3 regions of the Paludibacterium flexuosum genome follow, and region 1 is predicted to be linked to each of the others. Evidence: predicted binding sites of a transcription regulator. Region 1 holds the regulator's gene; each other region holds the start of a gene.
The links. The regulator sigma-54, encoded in region 1, starts transcription at its own class of promoters, with help from an activator protein. The targets are predictions, from matches to a motif close to CTGGCACGCTTCATGCTT.
Positions count from the first base shown of each region.

Region 2: AACH39_RS11260 (dicarboxylate/amino acid:cation symporter) is a predicted target of sigma-54. The motif match lies at 5,315-5,332, and genes of this name have one in related genera.
Region 3: AACH39_RS04275 (2Fe-2S iron-sulfur cluster-binding protein) is a predicted target of sigma-54. The motif match lies at 5,290-5,307, and genes of this name have one in related genera.

Region 1 covers NZ_AP029060.1:3,308,670-3,318,530, reverse strand. The annotation lists gene AACH39_RS15760 (AsmA family protein) at 1-1,098, shown strand, start outside; gene AACH39_RS15755 (cation:proton antiporter) at 1,130-3,100, opposite strand; gene AACH39_RS15750 (KpsF/GutQ family sugar-phosphate isomerase) at 3,216-4,196, shown strand; gene AACH39_RS15745 (HAD family hydrolase) at 4,223-4,747, shown strand; gene lptC (LPS export ABC transporter periplasmic protein LptC) at 4,744-5,310, shown strand; gene lptA (lipopolysaccharide transport periplasmic protein LptA) at 5,300-5,839, shown strand; gene lptB (LPS export ABC transporter ATP-binding protein) at 5,842-6,570, shown strand; gene AACH39_RS15725 (RNA polymerase factor sigma-54) at 6,577-8,004, shown strand; gene raiA (ribosome-associated translation inhibitor RaiA) at 8,074-8,388, shown strand; gene ptsN (PTS IIA-like nitrogen regulatory protein PtsN) at 8,489-8,950, shown strand; gene hprK (HPr(Ser) kinase/phosphatase) at 8,943-9,861, shown strand, end outside.
Region 2 covers NZ_AP029060.1:2,355,784-2,365,644, reverse strand. The annotation lists gene AACH39_RS11275 (TetR family transcriptional regulator) at 1-552, shown strand, start outside; gene AACH39_RS11270 (sigma-54 dependent transcriptional regulator) at 533-1,852, opposite strand; gene AACH39_RS11265 (ATP-binding protein) at 1,845-3,722, opposite strand; gene AACH39_RS11260 (dicarboxylate/amino acid:cation symporter) at 3,839-5,125, opposite strand; gene AACH39_RS11255 (MaoC family dehydratase) at 5,461-5,916, opposite strand; gene AACH39_RS11250 (flavodoxin family protein) at 6,016-6,588, shown strand; gene AACH39_RS11245 (BLUF domain-containing protein) at 6,640-7,065, opposite strand; gene folE (GTP cyclohydrolase I) at 7,068-7,775, opposite strand; gene ggt (gamma-glutamyltransferase) at 7,927-9,690, shown strand; gene AACH39_RS11230 (HD domain-containing phosphohydrolase) at 9,698-9,861, opposite strand, start outside.
Region 3 covers NZ_AP029060.1:877,051-886,911, forward strand. The annotation lists gene nirB (nitrite reductase large subunit NirB) at 1-19, opposite strand, end outside; gene AACH39_RS04255 (MFS transporter) at 138-1,526, opposite strand; gene AACH39_RS04260 (response regulator transcription factor) at 1,662-2,312, opposite strand; gene AACH39_RS04265 (type IV pili methyl-accepting chemotaxis transducer N-terminal domain-containing protein) at 2,309-4,246, opposite strand; gene moaA (GTP 3',8-cyclase MoaA) at 4,253-5,248, opposite strand; gene AACH39_RS04275 (2Fe-2S iron-sulfur cluster-binding protein) at 5,561-6,565, shown strand; gene AACH39_RS04280 (NnrS family protein) at 6,602-7,792, shown strand; gene AACH39_RS04285 (hypothetical protein) at 7,954-8,535, shown strand; gene AACH39_RS04290 (anion transporter) at 8,614-9,861, shown strand, end outside.

The DNA.
Region 1 (9,861 bases):
CTGTCACCACTCAGCCTGAGCGCTCAGGCCATCACCCCCCTGCTACCCCGTGGCCAGCTGATCGCCAATATGCAGGGCTCGCTGAGCGGCACACTGCATGACGAACGCTTTGACCTGCATGGCAAGGGCAAGATCGATGGTTCGGATATCGCGCTGGATGTAACGCAATATGGTCTGGTCCACCCGCGCCATGAAGCGGCACTGAGCATCGGGGCACTCGACCTGAACCGCTATCTGCCGGAAACCAAGGGAGAGGCGGTCGCCATTTTCCAGAACAAGAACCCGATCCCGCTGGACTGGATGGATTTCTTTGACCTGAATGGCAAGATCAGCGCCGGTGAACTGTCAGTCGGACGCTTCCGCATGAAGGATGTCGCTGCCGCGGTACGCATCCTGCCGCAGGAAATGGAACTGACTCAGATTTCCGCCAATATCTATGCCGGCAGACTGCAGGGTGACGCACGACTCAAGCGCGGCCCGGTCAATCGCTACGAAGTGCGCCAGACCTTGCGCGGCATGAACATCCGCCCCTTGCTGGTGGATCTGTTCAGCTTTGGCCAGCTGGACGGCAAGGGGAATGGCCAGGTCGCGCTGTCGGCACAGGGCGACTCGTTTGTCGACTTGCGCAATAACCTGAGCGGTGACGTGCAGATGAGCCTGAACCAGGGGGCGCTGACCGGGATCGACCTGGTCGCCGCCCTGAAGAACCTGCCTGCCGAACTCAAGGAAATGAACACCCCGGCGCGCGCCAACCAGAAGACCACCTTCTCGACACTTCAGGCCAGCTTCCACATGGATCAGGGCATCGGGCGCAATCAGGATCTCAAGCTTGCCTCGCAGCTGGTCAACGTCAATGGCGGCGGCAAGCTCGACCTGCGCCACAGCATCATCGACTACAACATGAACGTGCAGGCCAATCCGAAAGAGTTTTCCAGCCTGAAGGGCGTGAATATCCCGCTGAAGATTACCGGGCCGCTGAATGCCCCGGTGTATGCGCTGAACTTCAATGCCCTGGTCAAGGGAAAGAAAACCGAGACCGAAAAACAGCAGGCGCTGAAGCAGGAACTGAAAAAACAGATCACCACCATCCTGCCATGAGCGGCGGGCGGCCGATGGCCGCCCCTGCCGTTCAGGCGCCGCTCAGGATGCGCTTCTCCGCCCGGGCCAGCTGCTCGGCATTGCCCAGCAACACCAGCACGTCCCCCATCCCCAGCTGCAGATTCTCGTCCAGATCAAAGAAGCGCCGGTTCTGACTGCGCATCGACTTGATGGACACACCGAGTTCAGCCAGCTGCAGCGCATGCAGGGGCTGGCCGATGGCCGCCGCCCCCTCGCACAGCACCACACTCTGCAAGCGCGGGATTCGGGCCTCATCCTCCAGCGAATCGATATCGTCCATGCCGTGGAAGAAACCACGGAACAAACCATAACGCTCTTCCCGCACCCGACGGATGCGCCTCAGCACACGCTGCAACGGGACACCGACCTCCATGAGCGCCTGCGAGGCCAGCATCAGGCTGCCCTCCAGGATCTCCGGCACCACCTCGTCCGCGCCGGCCGCACGCAGCCGATCGATATCACCGTCATCCACCGTGCGCACAATGACCGACAAATCCGGCCGCAATTGCTGCACGCGATTCAGGATGCGGCAAGCCACCTCGGTATCGGAAAAGGAAATCACCATCACCTTGGCACGCTGAATACCTGCCGCCAGCAGCACCTCCGTCTTGCAGGCATCACCAAACACCACCGGGTCCCCCGCCTCGGCCGCCTCCTGTACCCGGGTCGGATCCATGTCGAGAGCAAAAAACGGGATATCCTCGGTTTCCAGCAACCGGGCCAGCGCCTGACCGCTGCGTCCGTAGCCGCAGATCAGCACGTGATCACTCTTGGACATGCTCTCCACCAGCACGTGGTGCAGGTCGAAGGCCTGCAGGGTCCAGTCTTGCCGGACCAGCCGTTTGGCAATGGCCTCGCCATGCATCAGGATGAAGGGCGCCACCAGCATGGAAATCAACACGGCAGCGACCGCCGCCTGCATGACCGGCGTCGTGATCAGATCCAGGCGCGAGGCCAGCGTCAGCAGGACAAAGCCGAACTCCCCGCCCTGCGCCAGCGCCAGCGCACCGCGCATCGAGGCCATGGACTGGTGGCCGAAGGCGCGCGCCACGCCATAGACCACGCCCAGCTTGACCGGCAACAGAATCAGCACCATCAACAGCACCAGCTCGAACTGGTCCACCAGCACAGGCAGGGACAGACGCATGCCGACCGTAATGAAGAAGAAGCCCAGCAGCAGATCACGGAATGGCCGGATATCCTCTTCAACCTGATAGCGATACTCGGTCTCGGAGATCAGCATGCCGGCGACAAAGGCCCCCAGAGCCAGCGAGAGCCCGGACAACTCGGTCAGCCAGGCAATGCCCAGCGTCACCAGCAGGACATTCAGCATGAACAGCTCGCCGGAGCGCTGGCGTGCGACCAGATGAAACCAGGGACGGATCAGGCGCTGGCCCAGCACCAGCAACACGGTCAGCACCACCAGCACCTTGAGAGCCGCCATGCCCAGCGACTGCCACAGCAGCGCCTGGCTGCCGCTCAGGGCGGGCAGCAGGATCAACAGCGGCACCACGGCAATGTCCTGGAACAACAACACGCCAATGGCCAGCTGGCCATGCGGTTGCCCCAGCTCGCGCTGCTCGGTCAGCAGGCGACTGACGATCGCGGTAGAGGACATGGCCAGCGCACCTCCCAGCGCAAAGGCAGCACCGGCATGACCAATGAACAGATAACAAACCACCCCGCCCAGCAGCATGGTCAGCGTGACCTGCAGCAGGCCGACGCCAAACACCAGCTGTTGCATGGCCTTGAGCTTGGCCAGCGAGAACTCCAGGCCAATGGTAAACATCAGGAAGACAATGCCGATCTCACCCAGCAGGGCGGTCGACTCCCCTTCGGGCACCAGGCCCGCCACCGCCGGGCCGGCCAGAAAGCCGATCAGCAGGTAGGCCAGCAGGGAAGGAACGCGCAACCGGCGGCACAAGGTAATGACCAGTACAGCCAGCAGCAATACCACGACGACAACAGCAAGTGAATGCATGGTCAGTTATGTTCTCCGCAACTTTTATCGATATCACATGACAGAGTCAAAGGTTTAAGCAAAAGTTGCACCAGCCGCGACCCCTGGGCTTATAACCTTGATATAATTCACGCTTATGGATACCCAAATTTACACGAACCGCTTGCAAAGCGCCCGAGAAGTCTTGCGAACCGAGGCCGAGGCGCTGGAAGCGCTGGCCCTGCGTCTGAATGGCGACTTTTCGCGCGCCGTGGATCTGATCCTCGCCTGCAAGGGACGCCTGGTCGTGACCGGCATGGGAAAATCCGGTCATGTCGCGCGCAAGATCGCCGCCACCATGGCCAGTACCGGCACCCCTGCCTTCTTCCTGCACCCGGCCGAAGCCGTGCATGGCGATCTGGGCATGATCATGCGCGAAGACGTCCTGCTGGCACTGTCCAACTCCGGTGAGAGTGATGAAGTCCTGGCCATGTGGCCGGCGCTCAAGCGCAAGGGCATTCACACCATCTGCATGACCGGGCGCGAGGGATCGACCATGGCCAAGCTGGCCAATGTCCACCTAGATGCCCATGTCGACAAGGAAGCCTGCCCGCTGGGACTGGCCCCCACCTCCAGCACCACGGCGCAGCTGGCCCTGGGCGATGCCCTGGCCGTCACCCTGATGCAGGAGCGGCAGTTCCGCGAAGAAGACTTTGCCATGTCGCATCCGGCGGGCAGCCTCGGCCGCCGCCTGCTGGTGCGTGTTGCCGATGTCATGCACACCGGTGAGGCATTGCCCTGCGTCAAGGTGGGCGCATCCCTGAAAGATGCCTTGCTGGAAATGTCGAAGAAAGGTCTGGGCATGACGGCGGTGGCCGATGCCGCCGGCTCGCTGGTCGGGGTTTACACCGACGGCGACCTGCGTCGCACGCTGGACAAGACCCTGGACCTGACCGGCATCCGCATCGAAGACGTCATGACCCGATCGCCCCGCACCATTGCGGCACACTGCCTGGCCACCGAGGCCGTCGAGCAGATGGAAGCCAGCAAGGTGCTCTGTCTGCTGGTGACCAATGCCGAACAGCAGCTGGTCGGGGCCCTCAACATGCACGACCTGTTCAAGGCCGGCGTGGTCTGATCCCGCCAGCCAGCCCGAGGAATAACATGCAAGCGACCAATGACCTGGCACGCAATGTCCGTCTGCTGATCATGGATGTGGACGGTGTACTGACCGATGGCACGATTTTCATTACCGCCGCGGGGGAAGAACTCAAGGGGTTCAATACGCTGGATGGCCATGGCCTGAAAATGCTGCAGTCCACCGGCGTCAAACTGGCCCTCATTACCGGCCGCGCCGCAAGCTGTGTCGAGCACCGCGCCCGCGGGCTCGGCATCGATTTTTACTATGCCGGCATTCACGACAAGCGCACGGCTTTCGAGGATTTGCTGGCCAAGGCGGGCGTGCAGCCGGCGCAATGTGCCTATGTGGGCGATGATGTGGTCGACCTGCCGGTCATGCTGCGTGTCGGGCTGGCGATTTCCGTCCCCGAAGCCCCGAGCGTGGTGCGCCAGCACGCCCACTACGTCACCGGCAATCGTGGCGGACGTGGGGCCGTACGCGAAACCTGCGAGCTGATCATGCAGGCCCAGGGCACGCTGGACGACCTGATCGCGGGCTATCTGTCATGAAGAGCGGGCATTGGACACGGTTGTTCCCCGTGGCGCTGGTCGCCCTCACCGCCCTGCTGACGATCTGGCTGGATCAGGTCTCCAAGCTGGGCAGCTTCGGCCATGATCTCGATCCGTCCCAGCCCGAATATGTTGCCGAGAAAATCGACGCGACACGCTTTGATGAGCAAGGGCGCGTCCTGCAGCACATGATTGCCGACAGACTGTGGCAGTACCCCAACCAGCGCGAGCTGTATTTCAATCAGGGCAACATCGCGCTGTTCAAGGATGGACAGCTGGATTACACGCTGATCGCCGACAACGGGCGTTACAATACCGAGTCGCGCGTCGCGTTCCTTGAGCATAAGGCGCATCTGCAGAAACCGGCGGTCGCGGGTCAGCCGCCGATGACGCTGGACAGCTCTGCCATGACCGTCGACACCGTCCGTCACTACGCCAGCTCACCGATGCCGACCACCGTTCACTATGGCAGCAGTGTCGCCAATTCGACGGGTTTCAATTACGACCAAAAGACCGGCATCGTGAACATGCTGTCTTATGCAAAGGCCACTTATGTTCAATAAATCCGCCCTGCTGCTGACACTCCTTGCCCTGGCCACCCCGCTGGCGTTCGCCGAAAAAGCCGACAGCGGCAAGCCGATCCAGATCAGCGCCGACCGCGCCACGCTCGACCAGATCAAGGGCATCACCGAATGGGATGGCGCGGTCGTGGTCATCCAGGGCACCATGCTGATGCATGCCGACCACCTGACGGTCACCCGTGACGCTCAGGGCAATCAGACCATGATCGCCACCGGCAAGCTGGTCACCTTCCGTCAGAAGGCGGATGATACGCCGGAAAAGAAAAATGTCTGGATCGACGGGCAGGCCAAGCGCATCGACTACAGCACGGTCACCCATACCGCCATCCTGACCACCAATGCCCGCGTCAAGAAGGGGGATGACCTGCTGATCGGCGACGTCATCGTCTACAACACCGAAACCCAGGTCTATCAGAGCCAGGGCGGCAGCGGCAATACCGCCAACAAGGGCCGGGTCACCGCCATCATCCAGCCACAAAAGAAAGACGCCAGCAGCGGCGCCGGAAAGTGATCATGACCGATAGCGTATTGACAGTGCAGCGCCTGAAAAAGCGCTACAAGAACCGCACGGTAGTCAAGGATGTCTCGCTGCAGATCAAGAGTGGCGAAGTCGTGGGTTTGCTGGGGCCGAATGGTGCCGGCAAGACCACCAGCTTTTACATGATCGTCGGTCTGGTCGGTGCCGATGACGGTGAAATCACCATCAACGAGCAGTCCATCACCCACATGCCGATCCACCGTCGGGCGCGGCTCGGGCTGGGCTATCTGCCGCAGGAAGCCTCGATCTTCCGCAAGATGACGGTCGACGAAAACATCCGCGCCATTCTGGAGATCACCGGCTTCAAGAAAGACGAACTGGAAAAAGAGCTCGACCTGCTGCTGGATGACCTGAACATCGCCCATCTGCGCAACAGCAATGCCCTGTCGCTGTCCGGCGGCGAGCGGCGCCGGGTGGAAATTGCCCGCGTGCTGGCCACGCGGCCACGCTTCATCCTGCTGGATGAACCCTTTGCCGGGGTCGATCCGATTGCCGTCATCGACATCCAGAAGATCATTTCCTTCCTCAAGGAACGCGGTATCGGCGTACTGATCACCGACCACAACGTGCGAGAAACACTGCGGATCTGCGACCGCGCCTACATCATCAGCGACGGTGCCGTGCTGGCTGCCGGCGAGCCGGAAACACTGGTCAACGACGAGCGGGTGCGCAAAGTCTACCTGGGCGAGCATTTCCATCTGTAAACCATCATGAAGCAAAGCCTCCAGCTCAAAGTCTCCCAGCAGTTGACCCTGACGCCGCAATTGCAGCAGTCGATCAAGCTGCTGCAACTGTCGACGGTCGAACTGCAAGCCGAAGTCGAACGCTATCTGCTGGAAAACCCGCTGCTCGAGCGCGATGAAGACACTCCCGGCGAACCCGGCCTGCCGGAGCGCCCGATGGAAAGCAGCCACAGCGAAGAGGTCCCGAAGCAGCAGGAGCAGGACACGGCGAGCGAACCGGGCATGGAAGCGCTGCAGGACTGGGGCAGCGGCAGCGGGACCGGCAGTGGTGGCAGCTACGACGACGAATTCGACCCCTTTTACAATGTGCCCTGTCATCAGACCCTGCGCGAGCTGTTGCTGTCGCAGCTGGGAGAAATTGACCTGCCGCAGCGCGACCACGCCGTCGTGCAACTGCTGATTGAAGAACTGGATGACGATGGCTACCTGACCACGCCGCTGGCCGAACTGGTGGCCAGTCTGCCCGAAGAGCTGGCCCTGGACGAAGATGAACTGGCCGTCGGCCTGCGCATGCTGCAGCAGTTCGACCCCCCCGGCGTCGGCGCCCGCTCACTGCCCGAATCCCTGCAACTGCAACTGGCCAGATTACCGGCCAGCACCCCCGGCAAATCCCTGGCCGGCGACATCATCGCGCAGCACCTGGCCCTGCTCGGCGCCCGTGACTACACCCGCCTGCGCAAGCTGCTGGGCACCAGCGACGATGCCCTGCGCGAAGCCCAGACCCTGATCGCCCGCCTCAACCCGCGTCCGGCCAGCGGCTTCGACGCGCGCGACACCCATTACGTCACCCCGGACGTCACCGTCAGAAAGCGTAAAGGCCGCTGGGTGGCCGAGCTCAACAGCAGCGCCGTCCCGCAATTGCGCGTCAACCAGATCTACGCCCGCATGCTGTCGGAAAACCGCCAGCAATCCGGCGATCTCGGCAGTCGTCTGCAAGAGGCACGGTGGCTGGTCAAGAACATTCAACAGCGATTTGACACTATCCTGAAAGTGTCGGAAGCTATAGTCGACAAGCAGCAAGCGTTCTTTGAACAAGGCGAAGTGGCCATGCGGCCGATGATCCTGCGCAATATCGCCGATGAGCTCGGGCTGCACGAATCCACCGTCTCCAGAGTCACCACCCAGAAATATCTGCTCTGTCCCCGGGGACTTTTCGAGCTGAAATATTTCTTCGGCAGTGCCCTGGAAACCGACAGTGGCGAAGAATGCTCCGCCACCGCCATCAAGGCACATATCCGCAGGCTGATCGAACAGGAGAACCCATCCAGGCCACTGTCAGACAGCGCCATTGCCGAACAGCTATCCAGCCAGGGAATTCAGGTTGCAAGACGTACCGTTGCCAAGTATCGTGAAGCCATGCAGATAGCGCCGGTCAATCAAAGAAAGGCTCTGTAATCCAACATCCGGCTGTACGGCCGACCCGACCGTGCAGTCATCATGGCAACAAAGTAAGGAGTAAGGGTTATGAACATCAAAGTGACTGGTCTTCACCTCGAGATCACCCCGTCGTTGCGCGACTATATTGATGAGAAGCTCGAGCGCATCAGCCGCCATGTCGACGACCTGATCGATGTCTCCGTTACCCTGTCCGTGGACAAACTGGTCCAGAAAGCCGAGGTCAACGTTCACCTGTCCGGCAAGGACATCCATGTCGAAGCCACCGAGGCCGACATGTACGCCGCCATCGACCTGCTGATGGACAAGCTGGACCGTCAGGTGCTGAAGTTCAAGGAAAAGCAGACCGAGCACCGCGGCGCCCACCCGGAAGCTTCGCTGTAAAGTGACATTCAGTACTGCCGGGAACCTTCGGGTTCCCGTTTTTGTTTGCCAGACTTTTTGACGAAGCCGGTCCGCCCGGCCTCCGATGCCGCCAAACGCTATGAAACAGATCGGTAAGATTCTTTCCCGCGAGCACATCCTGCTCGACCTCGACGTCAGCAGCAAGAAAAGGGTTTTCGAGCAGGTCGGTCTGCTGATGGAAAATACCTGCGGCATCGCCCGCAGCGAGGTGTTCGATTGTCTGTTTGCCCGAGAAAAACTCGGCTCCACCGGCCTGGGTCAGGGGGTTGCCATTCCCCACGGCCGAGCCCAGGGACTCAAGGAAGCCGCGGCCATCTTCATCCGCCTGAAAGCGCCGATTCCTTTCGATGCCCCGGACGGCAAACCGGTACAAAGCCTGTTCGTCCTGCTGGTACCGGAACAGGCCACCGACCTGCACCTGCAGGTCCTGTCCGAGCTGGCGCAACTCTTCTCCAGCCGCCCGTTGCGCGAAAAAATGCTCACCGCCCAAAGCGTGGACGAGCTCTACCAGATTCTTTCCGAGTGGTCGACCCATGCCTAGCATAACCGTGCGCAAGCTTTACCAGGAAAACCAGCAAAAGCTGAATCTCAGCTGGGTTGTCGGGACGGCGGGCGCCGACAACATTATCGGCATCGACGAACAGCGCCCTACGCTGGCGCTGGTCGGCCACCTGAATTTCATCCACCCCAACCGTGTCCAGGTACTGGGCCTCGCCGAGGTCGATTACCTGAACCGACTGGAACAGTCGGCGGCCAAAACCGCCCTCGACCAACTGTTCCACAAGAGCATGTCAGTGGTCATGGTGGCCAATGGCCAGCCGGTACCGAAACTGCTGCGCGACTACTGCCACTCCCACAGCGTGCCGCTGATGTCCACCCCGCTGGAAAGCCCGTACCTGATGGATGTGCTGCGCATCTATCTGGCTCGCGCGCTGGCCGTCTCCACCGTACTGCATGGCGTCTTCCTCGACGTCCTGGAAATCGGCGTACTGATCATGGGCGACTCGGCCATGGGCAAGAGCGAACTGGCCCTGGACCTGATCTCGCGCGGCCACGGCCTGGTGGCCGACGATGCCGTCGAACTCTACCGGATCGGGCCGGAAACCCTGGAAGGACGCTGCCCGCCTCTGCTGCGCGACTTCCTGGAGGTACGCGGGCTGGGCATTCTGAACATCCGCACCATCTTCGGCGAAACCGCCGTACGACCGAAGAAAGTACTGAAACTGATCATCCACCTGGTCAAGGCCAACGATCAGGCCATGCAGGCCCTCGACCGGCTGAACATCCAGTCGGAAACACAGGACATTCTCGGCGTCACGGTGCGCAAGGTCGTCCTGCCGGTGGCGGCCGGTCGCAACCTCGCCGTTCTGGTCGAAGCCGCCGTCCGCAACTACATCCTGCAACTGCGCGGCATCGACAGCACGCGCGAATTCATCGAACGTCACACCAATT
Region 2 (9,861 bases), 950 kb from region 1:
GTATCGCAGATTGCCGAGACCGCCGGTGTCGCCAAGGGCAGTGTCTATCTGTCGTTCCGGACCAAGGAAGCCATCTTCATTGCCTTGCTGGAGGCCGGTTTCGATCGCCTGCTGGACGGCTTTACTCCCCTGCTGCAAGCCATGCCCACCGAGCCGGTGGCGGCGGCCCGGCATATTGCCCCGGCCTTGTCGGCCTATCTGGAGCAACAGCGCGAGCTGCTGTCGCTGGCCGGCATGGCCAATGCCGTGCTGGAGCAGAACCTGCCTCTGGATGAAATGCTCGATTTCAAGCGACGCCTGGCACAGGGGCTGGCCGAGAAAGGGGCGCTGCTGGAGCAAAAAGCACCGATCCTGCAAGGCCGTGGTGCGGCCTTCCTGCTGCAGGTATGGGGGTTGTGTGTCGGACTGTGGCAGGCGCTGGACGCCCATCCGGGGCTGCACGCCCTGCGTGACGAACCGGATCTGGCCATTCTGCGCCATGACTTCGGCACCGAGCTGCGCCATGCCCTGCACGCCCTCTGGCTCGGTGCGCTTACAGGCCGTATTTCCTGACCTTGTCGAACAGGGTGGTCTTGGGCATTTTCAATGATTCGCTGGCACGGCTCAGATTGCCGTCGTGACGGCGCAGTGCCTCGGCAATCAAGACCCGCTCGAAATCCTCCACACTCTGCGCCAGCGATGGCGTGTCGGCGCCGCGGGCCTCCGGTAACAGCGGCGTGCGGATCCCCAGGGCAAAACGCTCGGCGACATTGCGCAGTTCGCGCACATTCCCCGGCCAGTCATGGCCCAGCAGCAGCGCCTGTTCATCCGGCTCCAGCACCGGCGTGGGGCGGTCGAAGCGGGCACAGGCCTGCACCAGAAAATGCTCGAACAGCAGCGGGATATCCTCGCGCCGCTCGCGCAGGGGGGGCAATGTCAGCGAGACCACATTGAGACGGTAGTAGAGATCGGAACGGAACTGACCGGCATCGCTCATGGCCTTGAGATCGAACTTGGTGGCGGCAATGATGCGGCAGTCCAGCGGCACCGGGGTATTCGATCCCAGTCGTTCGAAGCTGCGCTCCTGCAACACCCGCAGCAATTTGATCTGCTGGGCAATCGGCATGCTTTCGATTTCATCAAACAGCAGAGTGCCGCCATTGGCGTACTCGAACTTGCCGATGCGCTTCTTCTTGGCATCGGTAAAGGCGTGTGCCTCATGGCCGAACAATTCGCTCTCGAACAGCGTGTCGCTCAGGCCGCCGCAATTGAGCGCGACAAAGGGACGTTCACTGCGCTTGCTCGCCTGATGCAGGCAGCGTGCCACCAGCTCCTTGCCACAGCCGGTCTCACCATGGATCAGCACATTGGCCGCGGTGTCGGCCAGATCGGCAATCATGGCCCGAATACGTGCCATGGCCGGTGAGCGACCGATCAGCTGTGCTTCCAGGGTGAACTTGCTTTGCAGCTGCTGCTCGAGATTGCGTACCGCCAGACCGAGCCGGCGCTGTTCCAGGGCCCGGCGCGTGACGTCCAGCAGCCGTTCCGGCGAGAACGGCTTTTCAATGAAATCGTAGGCGCCATCCTTCATGGCCTGTACCGCCAGACTGATATCACCGTGACCGGTGATCAGGATCACCGGCAGCTCGGCATCCCGCTGACGCAGCTTTTTCAGCAGCGCCATGCCATCGGTACCCGGCAGGCGAATATCACTCACCACCACCCCGGCAAAGCCCGAGCCGATCTGTTGCAGCGCTTCCTCCGCGCTGGCCGCCCCCTGTACCGGGATGCCCTCCAGCTCGAAAGCCTGCATGCATCCCAGCAGCACGCTGGGATCGTCTTCGACGATGAATACCGACAAGCTGTCAGTCATGGTGTGATTCTCCGGTCAATGCTGGCAGCAGCAGCGTAAAGATCGCCCCGCCCTGCGGATGATTGGCGGCCGACAGACTGCCGCCGGCTTCGGCCAGGATGCTGGCCGACAGGGTCAGACCCAGCCCCAGGCCGACCCCGGCTGGTTTGGTGGTATAGAACGGCTCGAACAGGTGTTGCAGGCTCTTGGCCGAAAAACCGTGGCCGTTGTCGTGCAGCGTCAGTTCGACGCGCTGATCCAGCCGTCGGCTGCGGATGATGATGCGGGCACCCGGCATGTCTTGCAGTGCATCGAGCGAGTTGGTCAGCAGATTCACCAGTACCTGCTCCAGCCGGTTGGGGTCACAATCCGCGACCAGATCGGGCGTTTCCTCGCGGATCACCTCGACGGCCCCGTGGCGCAGGCGCTGGTCGATCAGGAACAGCGCATTATCGAGCGTACGCGTCAATGCCGCCTGGCCGCCGCTGGCCTGGGATTTGTGGGCGAAAGAGCGCAGTGCGCCGGTAATCTTGCCCATGCGTTCAACCAGCTGGCCGATGGTTTCCAGATTGCCGCTGGCGGTCGGCAAGTTGCCGCGCGCCAGATACTTGATGGTGTTGGCCGACAGGGTCGACAGGGCTGCCAGAGGCTGATTGAGTTCATGGGCGATTTGCGCCGACAGCTGGCCGACCACGGCCATCTTGCCGGCCTGAATCAGCTCGGCCTGGGTTTGGCGCAAGTGAGTCTCGGCACGCGCCCGCTCGGTGACCTCGGCCTGCAGCTGCTGATTGGCCGACAGCAGATCGGCGGTGCGCTCCTCGACCTTCTGCTCCAGCTGCCGGTAGGCACGCTGCAGGGCCTCGCGTGCTGCCAGTTTGTCGCGCAGGCGCCGGCGGCGCTCGTTGAGCAGCACCAGCCCGGTCAACAGCAGGATGGACAGCACGGCCGCCAGGCTGGCGCGGCTGTAAGCCAGGCTGTAGGCGGGGGCGAGGCTTTCCAGCACCGACAGTTGCCAGTTGCTGCCTGCCAGTGGGCGCGTTTGTTCCAGATAGCGGTGCAAGGGCGAATCGGCCACCCCGGATGGTGCCATCCAGCGTACGACGCGGGCGTCGCTGGATTGCTGATGCAGTAAGTCGATCTTCAGCGGTCGCAACTTCAGACGGTTGTATTGGCGCGTTTCGTCCAGCCGTTGCTGGTCTTGTGGCGGCAAGGTGCCGAGGGTGGCGAATTTCCACTCCGGCCGCGAGGCCAGAATCACCACGCGGTTGGCGTCGGCCACCCATACCAGCGCCTTGTTCTGGCTCCATGTGTGCTCCAGCCGGGACAGACTGATTTTGACGACCGCCACGCCGATGGCCTGTCCGTTATCATCCAGCGCCTGCGACAAGTAATAGCCCGGCTCGCTGCGCGTGGTGCCGATGCCGAAGAAGCGGCTGCTCTTGCCGATGATGGCTTCTTTGAAATACGGGCGGAAAGCGTCGTTTTCGCCGAGGAAGCTGTCAGGTTGCTGCCAGTTGCTGGTGGCGATGACCTGACCCTGATTGTCCATGATGTAGATGGCGGTGGCGCTGGTGCGCTCGGTCAGGTGTTCCAGATAACGATTGACCTGCTTCTGCAGGATCAGGTCCCGGGGGGCATGCAGCAGGCCGACGACCGCCGGCGACAAGCCCAATACCCCGGGCAGCCGGGCAAAACGCTCCACCTCACTGTCCAGCGTCGCGCTGTACAGATCCAGCCGCTGGTTGGCGCTGTTTTCCAGTTCCGCCAGCGAGGACGACAGACTGGCATTGAAGGCCCAGCAGGCAAAGCCGGCCACGATCAGGGCAATCAGCGCCAGATAGAGCAGGGTGCCTGACAGTGAGCGGTGTTTGGCCATAAGGTGTAATAGCAAGAGAGGGTTACCATCCCGGCGAGAATAGTCAGAATGCCCTGTGCTGGCAAACCGCCTGATCAAGCTTTGCCATGAAAAAAGGCCGCCAGCTGGCGGCCTCATTTTCGGTTTCAAGCTCAGGCTTCCTGGCTGACCAGTTGCACCACCGGTTCGGCGATGAGGCCATCCTGCTGCTCGGCCTGGGGCGCGCCCAGCATGTTCTCCATCTTGGCGACCGTGGCGGTGGCAATCGAGTTGGCCATCACATTGGTCGCGGTACGGAACATGTCGAGGAACTGGTCAATGCCAAGGATCAGCAGAATCCCGGCTTCCGGCAGATGGAACATCGGCAGCACAGCGGCGACCACCACCAGCGAGGCCCGCGGCACACCGGCGATCCCCTTGCTGGTAACCATCAGCACCAGCAGCATGGTCAGCTGGCTGCCCAGCGACATTGGCACGTTATAGACCTGGGAGATGAACAGGGCGGCGAAGGAGGCATACATCACCGAGGCGGCCAGGTTGAAGGAGTAGCCCAGCGGCAGTACAAAGCCGGAAATGCGGCTGTCGACCCCGAAGGCATCCAGTTGTTCCAGCACCTTGGGGAAGGCGGCTTCCGAGCTGGCCGTGGCGAAGCCCAGCATCATCGGGGCGCGAATCTTCTTCATCAGCACCATGACATCACGGCCGAGGTACAGATAGCCAATGGCCAGCAGGAAGGCCCACAGCGTGGCGATGGCGACCAGGAAAGCGCCGAGGAAACGGGCATAGATCATCAGGATGCCCAGACCCTGGGTGGTGATGGTGGCAGCAACGGCACCGAACACGCCCAGCGGGGCAAAGGCCATCACAATGCCGGTCAGCTTGAGCATGGTGTGTGCCACATCATCCAGCATATTGCGCAGCGTGGTCGGGAAGCGGTTTTTCAACTGCGCCATCGAAATACCGAAGAACAGCGAGAACACCACAATCTGCAGCATCTCGTTATTGGTCATGGCTTCAAAGAAGCTCTTCGGGAACATGTGCGAAATGAAGTCATGCAGATTCAGCGCGCTGGTTTTCAGGCCGGCACTGCCGGTCGGCATCGGCAGGTTATAGCCGACACCCGGTTGCAGTACGTTGGCGTAGAACATGCCGATCAGCAGCGAGACCAGCGAAGCCAGGATGAACCAGACCATCGCCTTGCCGCCAACGCGGCCGACCGATTTGGTGTCGGAGCTGGCAATCCCGACCACCAGCGTCGAGAACACCAGCGGCCCGATGATCATCTTGATCATGCGCAGGAAAACGTCGGTGAGGATGGACAAGTTGCTGGCCACATTCTTGGCCGCCTCAGCCGTCAGCGAGTTGTGACACAGGAAGCCGACAACGATACCAAGGATCAGCGCGATGCCGACCCAAAGGGTGATTTTGTTCGATTTCATACAATCTCCGGTTCAAAAAGCCGGCACGCGCTAACGGTGTCGATCCCTGATCCGTCATGGCGTAGCCCTGTCCTCCGGTCAGCCTCCCGCGAGAGGCGCCATCAGGTTGTGTGTGTGTGCACGATGCGGCGGCGTCTTGTCTGCCGCGAACGGCTCGTGGCCGTTTGTTGTCATCGCCCGGCTACTGATTAGCACATCGCGTGCCAGCATCATGGCGGAGGAAGTGGTTTTTAACTTGTTGATTTGTATGAATATAAAACCAGGCGGCTGGCGCGGCGTTTGGATTTCCGTACCAGCCAGGGGGAATGACGTTCGGAAATCCGAACGTCATTGGGTCAAGACGGACGAATCGGCACGGACAAGCGAGAGGTCATGCTCTGTACCAGCGCGCCATCCTGGTTGCGGGTTTCGCTTTTCAGGGTAACCAGACCGCGCTCGGGGCGCGAAGGGGAAGTCTTGATGTCGATCACCTCGCTGGTGACCTGCAGACGGTCGCCGGGCCGGGTCGGGCGCGGCCAGCGCAGTTCGGCGCCCGCCCCCACCAGCCCGCCGGCAACCGGCAGGCCGCTGCCCACCAGCAAACGCATGGTGACCGCCGCGGTATGCCAGCCACTGGCCGCTAGTCCGGCGAACAGGGTGTTGCGCGCGGCGTCCTCATCCAGATGGAAGGGCTGCGGGTCGAATTGGGCGGCAAAGGCCTTGATGTCGGCCATCGTCATCTCGTGGGAGGCACTGACAAAGGTCTGGCCCAGCGTGAAATCCTGCAGATACATCGTTTCAGTCTTCGCCATGGCGGAATTCCGGGGCATGTCAACGGATGGTCTATAAACAGACAACCGGTGCCGGAAGGCATCCTGATCGTCTTCCACAACAACAGGGAGTTTGCAGCCATGACAACCATCGCCATTGTCTACTTCAGCGGTTACGGCCACACCGCCAAACAAGCCGAGGCCGTCCGCGACGGCGCGGCAGGCGTTGCCGGCACCCAGGTGGTGATGTATCGCATTGATGCTGACGGCAATTTGCCGGATGGTACCTTCGACGCCCTGGCAGGGGCCGATGCCATCCTCTATGGGTCGCCGACCTATATGGGCGGTCCGGCCTGGCAATTCAAGAAATTTGCCGATGCCTCATCCAAGGCGTGGTTTGTGCAGGCCTGGAAAGACAAGCTGGCTGCCGGCTTTACCACCTCGGCCTCCGTCAACGGCGACAAGGGTGCCACCATTCAATACCTGTTTACCCTGTCACAGCAGCATTCGCAGATCTGGGTCGGCACCGGCCTGATGCCGTCCAATACCAAGGCGCATGGTCCGGCAGACGTCAACTGGACCGCCGGCTTTGCCGGTGCGCTGGCCATTGCGCCATCCGATGCCTCGCCGGACGAGGCGCCGCGTGCCGGCGATCTGGAAACAGCCCGCCTGCTGGGCAAGCGGGTCGCCGAGCTGGCTGCCCGTCTGGCCTGATGCATTGTGCGGCTGACCGGTCCGGCGGTTTCTTGTCGGACCGGCGCTGTATCAGCCCCGCGTGCCGAGTGCGCCGGCCTCGGCCAGGGCTTCCAGCAACCGGGCCGTGCTTTCGCCGCTGACCGAGTACGGGTCGAGTTGCGGGCTGTCGGAGAAGCGCAGCAGCAGCGACATGTTCAGCTTGTCCAGCGCCACCCGGGCCATGGCCCAGTTGGCGTAACGCCGTTCGGCAATCTCTTCGTACTGCAGCAGCGTGACGTTCTGGTGGCGGGGATCCTTGGCCAGCAGCTGGAACAGACGGTTGACCTCGGTACGGCCACCCTCCAGCACCTGCACGAAAGTCTTCTGGCTGTAGCACAGCAGTCCGGTGATGCCGTTGGCCGGATTGTGTACCTGAGCCTGCGACAGAATGGCCTCGATCAGCTTGGCCGAAATGGTTTCTGCGGTCTGACTGGCGTAGATCAAACGAACCAACATGATTATCCCCTGTGGATCAAAGACAGGAATTCACGACGCAAATTGGCATCGCGCAGGAAAGAGCCGCGCATCACGCTATTGGTCATCTTGGACTGATCGTCCTTGACCCCGCGCCAGTGCATGCAGAAGTGGTCGGCTTCCATGACGATGGCCAGGCCATCCGGCTGCAGTTTGTTCATCAGCAAGTCTGCCATGTGGGAAACGGCTTCTTCCTGAATCTGCGGCCGGGTCATGACCCAGTCGATCAGCCGGGCGTATTTCGACAGCCCGATCAGGTTGGAGTGCTCGTTTGGCATCACGCCGACCCATACCTTGCCCATGATCGGGCACAGGTGGTGCGAGCAGGCGCTGCGCACCATGATCGGCCCGACGATCATCAGTTCGTTGAGCTGTTCGACATTGGGAAATTCGGTCGAGGGCGGCATCGGCACATAGCGCCCCCTGAAGACTTCGCGTACGAACATCTTGGCCACCCGCTTGGCGGTTTCCTGCGTGTTGTGATCGTTCTCGGTGTCGATCACCAGGCTTTGCAGAACCTGCTGCATGTGCTGCTGCACTTCGGCCTGCAGTTGATCGAGTTCGCCTTCCTCAATGAAGTCGGCGATGTTGTCGTTGGCATGGAAACGCTTGCCGGCGGCGACCAGGCGGCTGCGGATGCGCACCGATGCCGGATGGCTGGCAAGGCTGTTTTCTTGATCAGATTTGCTCATGAATGGAAGACCTGTTCTGAATCACGATGAGGCTGGCGGGAGTTGTCATCAGGCCGTCGGAGGGCACCGTCGGCACTGAACCAGCCTGTCGTGCTAATAATGAAAACATGTTTACTGCATATTGCATAAAAGTTGAGGGGAAGTATACGCGATGAAAGCGTTGATTGGTGGCATTGCCAGAAAATTCAAACACTTGCTGGCAGTAGGGTTTTGGGCGCTCAGCAGCCTGCAGGGCGCCATGGCCGGCCCCGCCGCCCCCGAAGCAGCGACCGGGTATACCGAGCGGTCCGCCGTCACCCGGCCGCACCAGATGATCGTCACGGCCACGCCGCTGTCGAGTGCGGCGGGCATGGCCATGCTGCGGCGTGGCGGCAGTGCGCTGGATGCCGCTATTGCCGCCCAGGCCATGCTCGGCCTGACCGAGCCGCAATCCTCCGGCATCGGCGGCGGCGCCTTCCTGGTCTATTTCGACGGCGGCCGGGTCACGACCTTTGATGGTCGCGAGACCGCACCCGCAGCGGCGCGGCCGGACCGTTTCCTGGGCACCGATGGCAAGAGCATGGACTTTTATCGTGCGGTTGTCGGCGGCCGCTCGGTCGGCGTCCCCGGTGTGCTGGCCATGCTGGCGCAAGCCCATCGGCGTTACGGGCGATTGCCCTGGGCGACGCTGTTCCAGCCTGCCATCCGGCAGGCCGAACAGGGATTCCCGATCTCTCCGCGCCTGTATGGGCTGTTGAGCCGTGAGCGCTTCCTGGCGCAGGACCCGGTTGCCCGGCAGTACTTTTACCGGCCTGACGGCAGTCCAAAGCCCATCGGCACCCGGCTGAAAAACCCCGACTATGCGGCTACCCTGCGACTGATCGCCCGGCGGGGGCCGCAGGCGTTCTACCAGGGCAAGCTGGCGGCCGATATCGTCAAGGCCGTGAACCAGGCGCCCGGCAGTCCCGGTGACATGACCGCGGACGACCTGGAAAACTACCGGGCGATCGAGCGCGCGCCAGTATGTGGCAGCTATCGCGGTTATCGGCTGTGTGGCATGGGCCCGCCCAGTTCCGGCGGCATTGCAGTGCTGCAAATGCTGAAAACCCTGGAACGCTTTCCGCTGACAGATATGGCGCCGACTTCGGTACAGGCGGTGCACTTGTTCAGCGAAGCCGGCCGTCTGGCCTTTGCCGATCGGGCGCGCTATCTGGCTGATCCGGCTTTTGTCCCGGTACCGACCAGCGGTCTGCTGGATCCGGCCTATCTGGCGACACGCAGCCAGTTGATCCAGCCCGGGCAAAGCATGGGGCAGGCCAGTCCGGGACTGCCGCCGGGACAGGTGGCAGCCTGGGGCCGGGACCAGGCGGTGGAGCTGCCCTGCACCACCCAGATCGCCGTGGTCGACCGCTTCGGTCAGGCTCTCAGCATGACGACGACCATCGAGGATCAATTTGGCAGCCGCATCATGGTGCCGGGCCGAGGTTTCCTGCTCAACAATCAACTCACCGACTTTTCTTTCAGTCCGCAGGATCAGGGCAAACCAGTGGCCAACCGGATCGAAGGAGGCAAACGACCGCGCAGCGCCATGGCGCCGATGCTGGTGTTTGACCCATCTGGCAAGTTGTATGCCGTTACCGGCTCGCCGGGTGGCAGCGCGATCATCAATTACGTGGCACAGACCCTGATCGGCCTGCTCGACTGGCACCTGGATCCGCAGCAGGCGGTGTCGCTGCCGCATTACGGCAGCCGCAATGGCCCGACCGAACTGGAGTCCGGACGTGGGCTGGGGACGCTGGTGCCGACATTGCAAGCGCTGGGTCACAAGGTGGTCATGACCGACATGACCAGCGGTCTGGCGGCCATCCTGCGCACACCGGGCGGCTGGACCGGCGGCGCCGACCCTCGGCGCGAGGGACGGGTGGAAGGGGATTGAGGCGGACTCAGGCCGCTGCGCTGGCCATGCGCCAGAACTCGTTCAGCTCCTCACCCTCCTGACGCTGGACTTCACGACACAACTGGCCGATGCGGTCGTGGTGGCGCTGCAGTGTCGCCACCACGGTCGGCTCCAGTTGCCCGGCTTCCACCAGCGACGCCAGATGGGCGA
Region 3 (9,861 bases), 1.2 Mb from region 1:
CTACATGCAATGCAGACATTTTGACCCCGATTCCGGACAATGCGCCGGCCAGCTACGACAAAGGGGTAGTCTGAGCCAGCCTGTCAGCTCACACTACCCCTGCGGTGGAACTAGTCCTTATTGACTACAACACCTGATCAGCAAGGCATGGGGGCGTTTCTGCGGGCAAAAAACAGCCAGGTGACCATCATGCAAGTGCAATAAAAGAGCAGGAAGCAATACAGCGCATCTTGCGGGCCAGCGGCCAGTTTCATCGACAGGCCGAAAGTCTGCGGGATGAAATACCCGCCATAGGCCCCGATGGCGCTGATAAAGCCGGCGGCAGCCGCCGACTCCTTGACCCCGCGCTGTCGGGCAGCCCCCGGCTCACCACCACTCGCCGCCGCTTCCGCCAAACAATGCGAAACGAACAGGGTCGGTATCATCTTGTAGGTTGAGCCATTGCCCACCCCGGCAAACAGGAACAAAGCCAGGAAGCTGCCAAAAAACATCGGCCAGTTGCCGGCGGCTCCCGCCGAAGGCAAGGCCGACAGCACGCCCAGCACAGCCAGCCCCATGGCAAAGAACACTGCGAGCGTGACCCGGGCGCCACCGATGCGGTCGGCGATCATCCCACCCACCGGACGGATCAGGGCGCCGAGCAGCGGCCCGACAAACGCGATTTTGGCGATAGGAACCAGCGGGAACAACGTCTTGGTCAGCAGGGCAAAGGCGCCGGCAAAACCGATAAAACTGCCGAAGGTCCCCAGATAGAGGTAGCACATCAGCCAGTTGTGACGGCGGCGGAAAATGGAGGCCTGCTCGGCAAAGGTCGATCGCGCCCCATCCATGTCATTCATACCGAACCAGGCAGCCAATGTCGCCAGCCCAATCAGCGGTACCCACATAAACCCGGCATTCTGCAACCACAGACTCTTTTCCACGCCATCCTTGAGGAAGTGCTGGGCATCACCGGCAAACCCGCCGAACAGCGGCAGCGTCACTGCCAGCGGGATCAGGAACTGGGCCACCGACACCCCCAGATTGCCAAAGCCGGCATTCAGGCCATTGGCCTTGCCCTTTTCTGCGGCCGGAAAAAAGTGGGCGATATTCGCCATCGAGCTGGCAAAGTTGCCACTGCCCAGGCCACACAGCAGCGCAATGGTCAGCATGACCGAATAAGGGGTGTGCGGGTCTTGAACAGCAAACCCCAGCCACAACGCAGGGATCAGAAGCAAGGCAGTCGAAAAGGTAGTCCAGCGACGACCGCCGAAACGGCCGGGCATGAAGGCATAAAAGATGCGCAGCGTAGCGCCGGAAAGCTGCGGCAGCGCCGTCAGCATGAACAGCTCGTCTTTGCTGAAGGAGAATCCGGCATTATTGAGGTTCAGTGTCACCATGGACCAGAGCACCGACACAATGAAACCCAACATCAGGCAGGGAATGGAAATAGACAGGTTTCGCATCGCGACGCTGCGACCCGTATCACGCCAGAATGCAGCGTTTTCCGGCTCCCAGCGTTTCAACGCAGATGAGGAAGAAGACATGAAAGGCTCCCTGGTTATGGCCCGGCAGCGATCTGCCAGGATTCAACACAGAGAGTAGGATGTCGGGAGAAGACAGACTATTCGCCGCAAGCACAGTGCCGGGGCGGCAGGAGAACTAGCCCGATTGGGCGATGCTCAGCTCAGGCCATGCTCGACAGCATAGACCGCCGCCTGAACCCGGCTACTCAGCCCCAGCTTTTTCAAAATACTCTGCACATGAATCTTGACCGTACTCTCGGCCACATCCAGCTTGCGTGCAATCACCTTGTTACTGTCGCCATGCGCCAGACAAGTCAGAATTTCCGTTTCGCGCGGTGTCAACCTGGCCTTCTCCCCTTCGGCCACCGGTGCATGACCCGCCTGGCGAAATTGCTGCACCAGCTTGGCCGTCATGCCCTCGGCAATGACCGCCTCTCCGGCATGGGCACGACGGATTGCCGCGACCAGATAATCCGCATCGATATTTTTCAGCAAATAGCCTCGCGCTCCGACCCGCAGGGCCGCCCCCAGATCATCGGCTTCCTCGGAAACCGTGAGCATGAGCACGGCCAGTGTCGGCATGTCCTGCAGCAGCAACTGCAGCACCTCCAGCCCCGACAGCCCGGGCATGTTCAGATCCAGCAACACCACGTCCGGACTCAGGGCACGCACCTGCTTGACCCCCTCAGCGCCATCTGCGGCCTCGCCGACCACCTGAATGTCTGCCTGTCGGGAAAGCAGCATGCGAACCCCGCTACGAAACAGCGTATGGTCATCAATCAGCAAAACGCGGATATCACTGCTCATGTCGTCTCCTCTGCCTGCGCAGTCTGTGCAGGCATGACCAGTCGCACAATCACCCCACGCTGCGTTTCAAACTCCAGTCGAGCCCCCAGCCGCCCGGCCCGCTCACGCATGATGCGCAGGCCGACATGCCCGTCCCCCTGATGCTGCAGCTGATCGGGATCAAACCCCGGGCCATTGTCGGCCACGACCAGCGATAACTCGGGACCCTCTGAGAAACTCACCTCGACCCGATCGGCGCCATGTGCATGTTTGCGAACATTCGAGAGCGCCTCCTGCAAAATGAACAACACCTGAATCTGCAGATCTGCCGGCAAGGGCATACCGTGACCACTCACACGAAAAGAGGTCGCCATACCCGTCTGACGACGGAACTTATCCAGGGTGGCACCCAGCGCACTGCGCAGGTCCTGCTCCCCCAGACGGGAGCGAAAGTTGTGCAGCAAATCACGGACATCGTCGTAGCTTTCCTGAACACCAGCATGCAATAAAGGCACCACCTCGCGCGCCTCGTCCAGCTGTCCGCGTCGCAGCGCATCCTCCAGCATTTGCACCTGCAGATTCAGAAATGACAAACCCTGCGCAATGCTGTCATGCAAACCTTGAGCCAACAGATTGCGCTCCTGGGTGACCGCCAGCTCACGCTCACTGGCTGCCAGGCGCTGATTTTCCAGTGCATTGCCCAAGTGATGGCCCAGACTGTCAAGCAACTGCATTTCCTGAGGCCCGAACTGATGAGGCGTCGAAAAAAACAGCGTCAGCAGCCCGACATGCTGCTGCCTCGAACGAACCGGGAAAGCGGAAACCTGAGCAAACCCCAGCCGGGCACAGAGCGCAGGCACTGGCTCCGGCATCCCAGAGCGGCAATCCTGCATGGCCACAGACGCCTGCCGGACAGTCTGGCCACAGTAGCAATCTGCCAGCTGGCGACAAACCTCTGCCTCCATCAATTCGGCAGGAAGCCCGTCCGCTGCGATCAGATGCGCCTGCTTGCCGCTCGGATCCGTCACCCGGACACTGCAGGCATCCGCCTGGAACCAGGCACGCAAGTGCTCGGCGAATCCCTGACTGAGCTCTTGCGCCGAAAACTTCTCATTTAGCCAGGCAGTCGTGCCATACAGCAGGGACAGCTCGCGATTTTGTGCATTGAGCAAAGCCGTTTTATCTTCGACCCGCGCCTCCAGAGTGGCATACGACTCGGAGAGCCTGTCTGCCATATGATTAAAGCCTTCGGCCAGCGCGCCGAATTCGTCCCGTGTTTCAACCGGCAGACGTACGCTCAGATCGTGGGTGGCCATACGCTGCATGCCGAACTGCAGACGCTCCAGCGGACGAAACACCAGCAAGAACATCAAAATGATTTGGGCCGAACAACCCATGACGGCCATGACGATCAGGATGACCTGGGAACTCTGCAACAACAGCGTACGCTGCTCGTTGTATTGCTCCACCAGCGTCACCAGATCATTCAGACGCGCAACAAAATCGTCAGAAGCCTGGCGCAGGGCGCCCCGGTTAACAGGAAGCCCGGCCAGAACCTTCTGTGCAGGAGGCAGAATCGTCTGTCGGTACTCGTCAACCACTCGCAGATAGCTGGCACGGACTGCCTCATCATGCGGCAGGTAGAGCGGTCTGGCCGGATCCCCCGTACGGAGCACGGTCAGGGTCTGGTCAAACACCGCCAGATCTCCCCTCACCCGTGCATCCAACTCGGCAGAGGGACTGGCGGCATACTCCTCCAGAGACAGAGCCAGGCGATAGGTCTGTTTACGCAGACTGCCGGCCGCATTGATGGCCGCCGCTCCGCCCTCCAGCTGCCAGGAGAGATACAACGTGGCACCAATAGCCAACAGCCCCAGCAACAGCGAAGCGAGTAAAGCGCCAACCACGCGGCTACTCAGACGACGGGCAGGAAATCGTTGCAGATCGGCCGACATGCGATGCTAGCCCCCGGTCTGCGACATGAAACGCACCAGCTGCTCCGGCGCCTCGCGGAAAACATGTCGTTCCGGCTTGCGCTGCATGGCCTCGCGGATCAGCGTCATCAACGCCTCCTGACTGGCGCCGTCGCGCAGCGGCTGGCGCAAATCCACCCGATCTTCCTGCCCAAGGCAAAGATGCAGCTGGCCATCGACCGAGAGACGCACACGGTTACAGGTGGCACAGAAATGCTGACTGATGGGCGTAATGAAGCCGATCTGCCCGCGGCCGTCAGCCGTTTGCCAGTAACGCGCCGGCCCGCCGCCCAGCGTCACGGCAGAAGGCTTCAGATCGAAGCGCTGCACCAGTGACGGCAGAATCTCCTCGACCGACATATAACCGGACTGCCGCCCCGTATCCCCCATCGGCATGGTTTCGATCACCCGCAGCACAAACCCCTGCTCAAAACAAAAAGCCGCCATGCGCTCGACTTCATGGGCATTGACTGAACGCATCAGCACCATATTCAGCTTGATCAGCGCAAAACCCGCCTGCCTGGCCGCCTGCAAACCGGCCATGACACTCTCCAGCGAGTCACGGCCCGTCACTTGTTCCATGCATTGCTTGTCCAGCGTATCCAGACTGACATTGAGGCGGGACAGCCCGGCCTGACGCAAGGCAGCGGCCTGCGCCGCCAGGCGCGTGCCATTGGTGGACAAAGATAAATCATCCACACCGGGAATGACCGACAACTGTGACACCAGCGACACCAGCCGCGCCCGCATCAGCGGCTCGCCCCCTGTCAGGCGGAAACGACGAACCCCCAGCGCCGCAAAGGCGGCGACCAGACGGCCGATCTCCTCAAAGCTCAGCCATTCGGCTGGTTCGGCATAGCCATCGAAGCCTTTAGGCAGGCAGTACTGGCAACGCAAGTCGCACCGATCCGTCACGGAAAGCCGCACATAGTCGATGCGACGCCCGTGAGCATCGAGCAGCGACGGGATCGCGGTAGAGGACATACCCATCTCCTGATACTGGTACGCGACCAGCATGCACAACACCGGCGCGATACATTCTTTAGCGCTAGTGTAAGTGTTTTGCGGCAGCAAAGGCGCAGACAAGAGGAGAAGACACAGATAGTTCGAAAGAACTAGGTGCGGGTTTGCCGCCATATCCGTGTGCCGCCGGGGGGCTTGACGGCAGTCAAGGATTTAAAAAACACCAGGCGCTGACGGATTTTCAATGGGTAATTCCTCGTACACTTTGCGCGTTCTGACAACCCCAAAGCGCGCCTGACTCACGGTTGCGCCGCCACCAGACCGATCTTCACCATGACAAGCACCACCCAGCAACTTGCGCATCAACTCACCCTGCACAGCCTGCGCCAGGAAACGCCGGACGTCTGGACACTGAACTGCCACAGCAGCACCCCATTTGATTACCTGCCCGGGCAATACGTACTGGTTGAGGTACCTCACCAGCAACTCAGAGCCTATACCCTCTCCTCGTCCCCCGGCATCTCGGCGCACCTGCAACTGACCATCCGCCACCTGCCTGAGGGGCGGGGCTCCACCTGGCTGACCCAGTCACTGCGCCCGGGGGACGCACTCTCTGTTTCCGGCGCACAAGGGCGCTTTACCCCGCAACACGCCAAGGGCCAGGCCTATCTGTTTCTCGCCGCCGGCAGCGGCGTCACCCCCATCATGTCCATGACGCGCTGGCTGCTGAAACATTCACCAGACTGCCATCTGGTGGTGATCTACCATGTGCGGCGCGCCAGTGACGTGATCTTCAGAGAAGAGTGGCAGGCGCTGGCCGAGCGCTATCCGGCGCAGCTGTCGCTGCACATCCTGGTCCGGGAGGACAACCGGGCCGGCACCGCCCTCAGCACCGAACTGCTGCAAACGCTGGTGCCGGACCTGACACGCCGCACCGTGATGACCTGCGCCTCGACAAGCTATATGGACACCGCCCGAAGCCTGCTGCGGACACTGGGCGTCGCGGACAGGCAAATCCATCAGGAAGCCTTTTTTGTCCCGCAGGCCGCCGCCCCGAACGAGGCGGCGGCAGAGACCTGCCAGATCCGCATTCAACCCTGGGGCGACCTGGTGACCACGCCCAAAGGGGGCAACCTGATGTCGGCACTGGAAACGGCCGGCATCCCCCTGATGGCCGCCTGCCGTCAGGGCGATTGCGGCAGCTGCAAGGTCAAGGCCCTGTCAGGCAAGGGGCAGATGGGCAGCCAGACCGCCCTGGGTCAGGCAGAACTCGACGCGGGCTGGCTTCTGGCCTGCTGCTGCACGGTCGATGGCGACCTGGAAATCAGCTTGCTTTAAGCCACCGACGGACACGTACCCCCCAATTTGCGAGGCATGATGTTAATTCACCTGGACGAACCCGGTACGCCGGACACCCGCCTGCCGCTGCTGCGGCTTGGCTTCCGCCCCTTTTATCTGCTGGCAGCGCTCTTCGCCGCCGTCGCCATGCCCTGGTGGTTGTGGCAACGCTTTACCGGCACCTACCCCGGTCAGGGGCTGAACGGCATGGCCTGGCATGCGCATGAAATGATCTTCGGCTACGTCGTGGCCGTGATCGCCGGCTTCCTGCTGACCGCGGTGCGCAACTGGACCGGGGCCGAGACGCCCACGGGCCGGGCGCTGGCCGGGCTTTGCCTGCTGTGGCTGTTACCACGCCTGCTGCTGCCGTTCGCCCCGGTCGTGCTCACCGCCCTGGCCGACCTGCTGTTTTTACCCATCCTGGCCTGGGTCATCCGCACCCGCCTGCGCGCCGCCAACAACACCCGCAACCGATTCATCCCGCGGCTGCTGGGCGCACTGGCGCTGTTGAACCTCGGCTTCTATCTGGCGCACCTGGGCTGGTTGCCACTCAACGAATTCACCCCGATGGAAGCCGCCTTGATGCTGATTGTCACGCTGGAGGTGGTGATTGGCGGACGCATCATTCCGTCCTTTACCAAGAACGCCCTGCCGGGCATCACACAACGCCATACCCCCGCCCTCGAACATCATCTGCCCCTGTTCACCGCCACCATCCTGCTCGGCAACCTGTTGCCCTTGCCGGCATGGCTGATCACGTCGGCCGATGCGCTGCTGGCGCTGATGCATGCTTACCGCGTCAGTGGCTGGGGCAGCTGGGCCTGCCGCAAGTCGCCGTTGCTGTGGGTACTGCACGGGGGGTATTGGTGCATCCCGGCCGGGATCGCGCTGCTGGCGCTGGCCCCGCCAGACATCCTGCCCCGACTGGCCGGCCTTCACCTGCTGGCCATCGGCGCCACCGGCGGACTGACCATCGCCATGCTGACCCGCACGGCACTCGGCCATACCGGACGCCCCCTGCGCGCCGGCCCCCTGGAGCACCTCGCCTACCTGTGCATTTTCCTCGCCGCAGCATGCCGCCTGCTGGCCACCCTGCCTGTCCTGCCTGGCGCCTATCAGGCAGAAATCTGGCTCGCGGGCCTGTTCTGGAGCGGCGGCTTTTTGCTCTACCTGATCAAATACGTCCCGATACTCGGCAGCGCACGCGTGGATGGCAAAGCGGGCTAACCCTCAGCCTGGCGCAGGCCAGACGGCTTGCGCCATCTGCGCCGTTTTGACCATATTCACAACAAGGACATGTCCTGCCACGGCAGAAAGACTGTCAGCCGTGTATTTGTAAAAAATATATTTTATGATCTTCGTATATTTCATACGGAAATCAACGCCCTATGACAGCCCTCAAGTCCTTTCTGAAAATGTTGTTCAGCTTTGCCCCCTGGATCGCCTTCCTGCTGATCGCCCAGGACTCGCTGTTCCGGCTGAAGGCCGGGATCATCGTCGCGGCAGTGCTGACTGTGCTCATGGCACTGCTGCGCCTGAACCGCGGGGTGATCATGTGGGTGAGCATTGCCTTCTTCTGCTATTGCGTGGTGTTTGTGGTGTTCCTGAATGACTTCTGGAGCGTGCGCTACATGGGCGCCCTGGCCAATGGCTCACTGGCGCTGGGCACCTGGATCGGCATTGCCTGCAAAAACCCATTCACCCTGGCCTATGCGCGCGAGGGCACCAGCCCGGAAATGTGGCAGAACCCGCAGTTCCTGCGTATCAATTACCTGCTCAGCAGCATGTGGGGGGTGGTCTTTACCCTGTGCGCCTTGTTGTCATGGCAACAGAGCGTGCATCCGATGATGCCATCCTGGGCCTACTCCACCCTGAACTACACCCTGCTGGTACTGGCCATGGTGATGAGCACCTGGTACCCGGAACACCGCAAGCGCCTGCGCGAACGCATGAACGCCAACCCGGCCTGAGACACGACAAAGCCCGCCAATGCGGGCTTTGTTTTCTGAGGGCGATGTCTGGCCCGGAGACCGTCCGGATTGGTTAAAATGGCGCAACTTCATTGCAGCGCCAGAGACAGCCCCCGCTTGCCGCACCACAGGCAGGGCGCGAACGGCCAGCCCACCATGACCACCACCATCCTCATCATTTTCTTTATCGTCTACCTCGGCATGATCCTGGGCGGCCTGCCCTTTTTGCAGCTCGACCGAACCGGGGTGGCGCTGCTTGGGGCAGTCGCGCTGATCGGTGTCGATGCGCTGAGCCCGGAGCAGGCGGTGCAATCCATTCACCTCCCCACCATGATTTTGCTGTTTTCCTTCATGGTGATTTCGGCACAGATGCGCCTGGGCGGCTTCTATGACTGGATACCGCACAAGCTGGCGGGCCTGTCACTCTCCCCGCCGCGGCTGCTGGCCATGCTGATTGTGGTCACCGCCGCCCTGTCCGCCGTCTTCAGCAACGATATCGTCTGCCTGGCCGTCGCACCGGTCCTGATAGACGCCTGCAGAAAACGCCGGCTGGCACCGATTCCCTTCCTGCTGGCGCTGGCCTGTGCCGCCAACATCGGCTCCTCCGCCACCTTGATTGGCAACCCGCAAAACATGCTGGTGGGCCAAACACTGCGTCTTTCCTTCTCAGGGTATTTCCTCGGCGCCATCATGCCGGTCGCACTGGGGCTGCTCGCCTGCTGGGGACTGATCGTCTGGCAAACCCACGGGCGCTGGCACGAGACACAGCCCGCCGCCGCGCGGACGACCACCGACGAGGCCACGCCATTCAGCGCCTGGCAGACCGGCAAGGGACTGCTGGTGGCCGGCGCACTGCTGCTGGCGTTTCTGTTTGTGCCCGGCCCGCGGGAGCACATGGCACTCATCGGCGCGGGCCTGCTGCTGATGAGCCGCAAGCTGCACTCACGCAAGATGCTGGGCCTGGTGGACTGGGAGCTGCTCGTCCTGTTCATGAGCCTTTTCGTGGTCAATCATGCACTGCAAAGCACCGGCATCACCTCGCGCGCCATCGCCCATCTCGCCGCCATCGGGGTACAGCTGGACCTGCCCGCCCACCTGTTTGCCGTCACCTTCCTGCTGTCCAATATCGTTTCCAACGTGCCCGCCGTGATGCTGCTGCTCCCCGTTGCCCACCATGAGACAGCCGGCCTGCTGCTCGCCCTGGTCAGCACGCTCTCCGGCAATCTGCTGATTGTCGGCAGCATCGCCAACATCATCGTCGTCGATGCCGCCGCCCGACGTGGCATCGACATCGACTGGAAGCGCCATGCCCGCATCGGCATACCG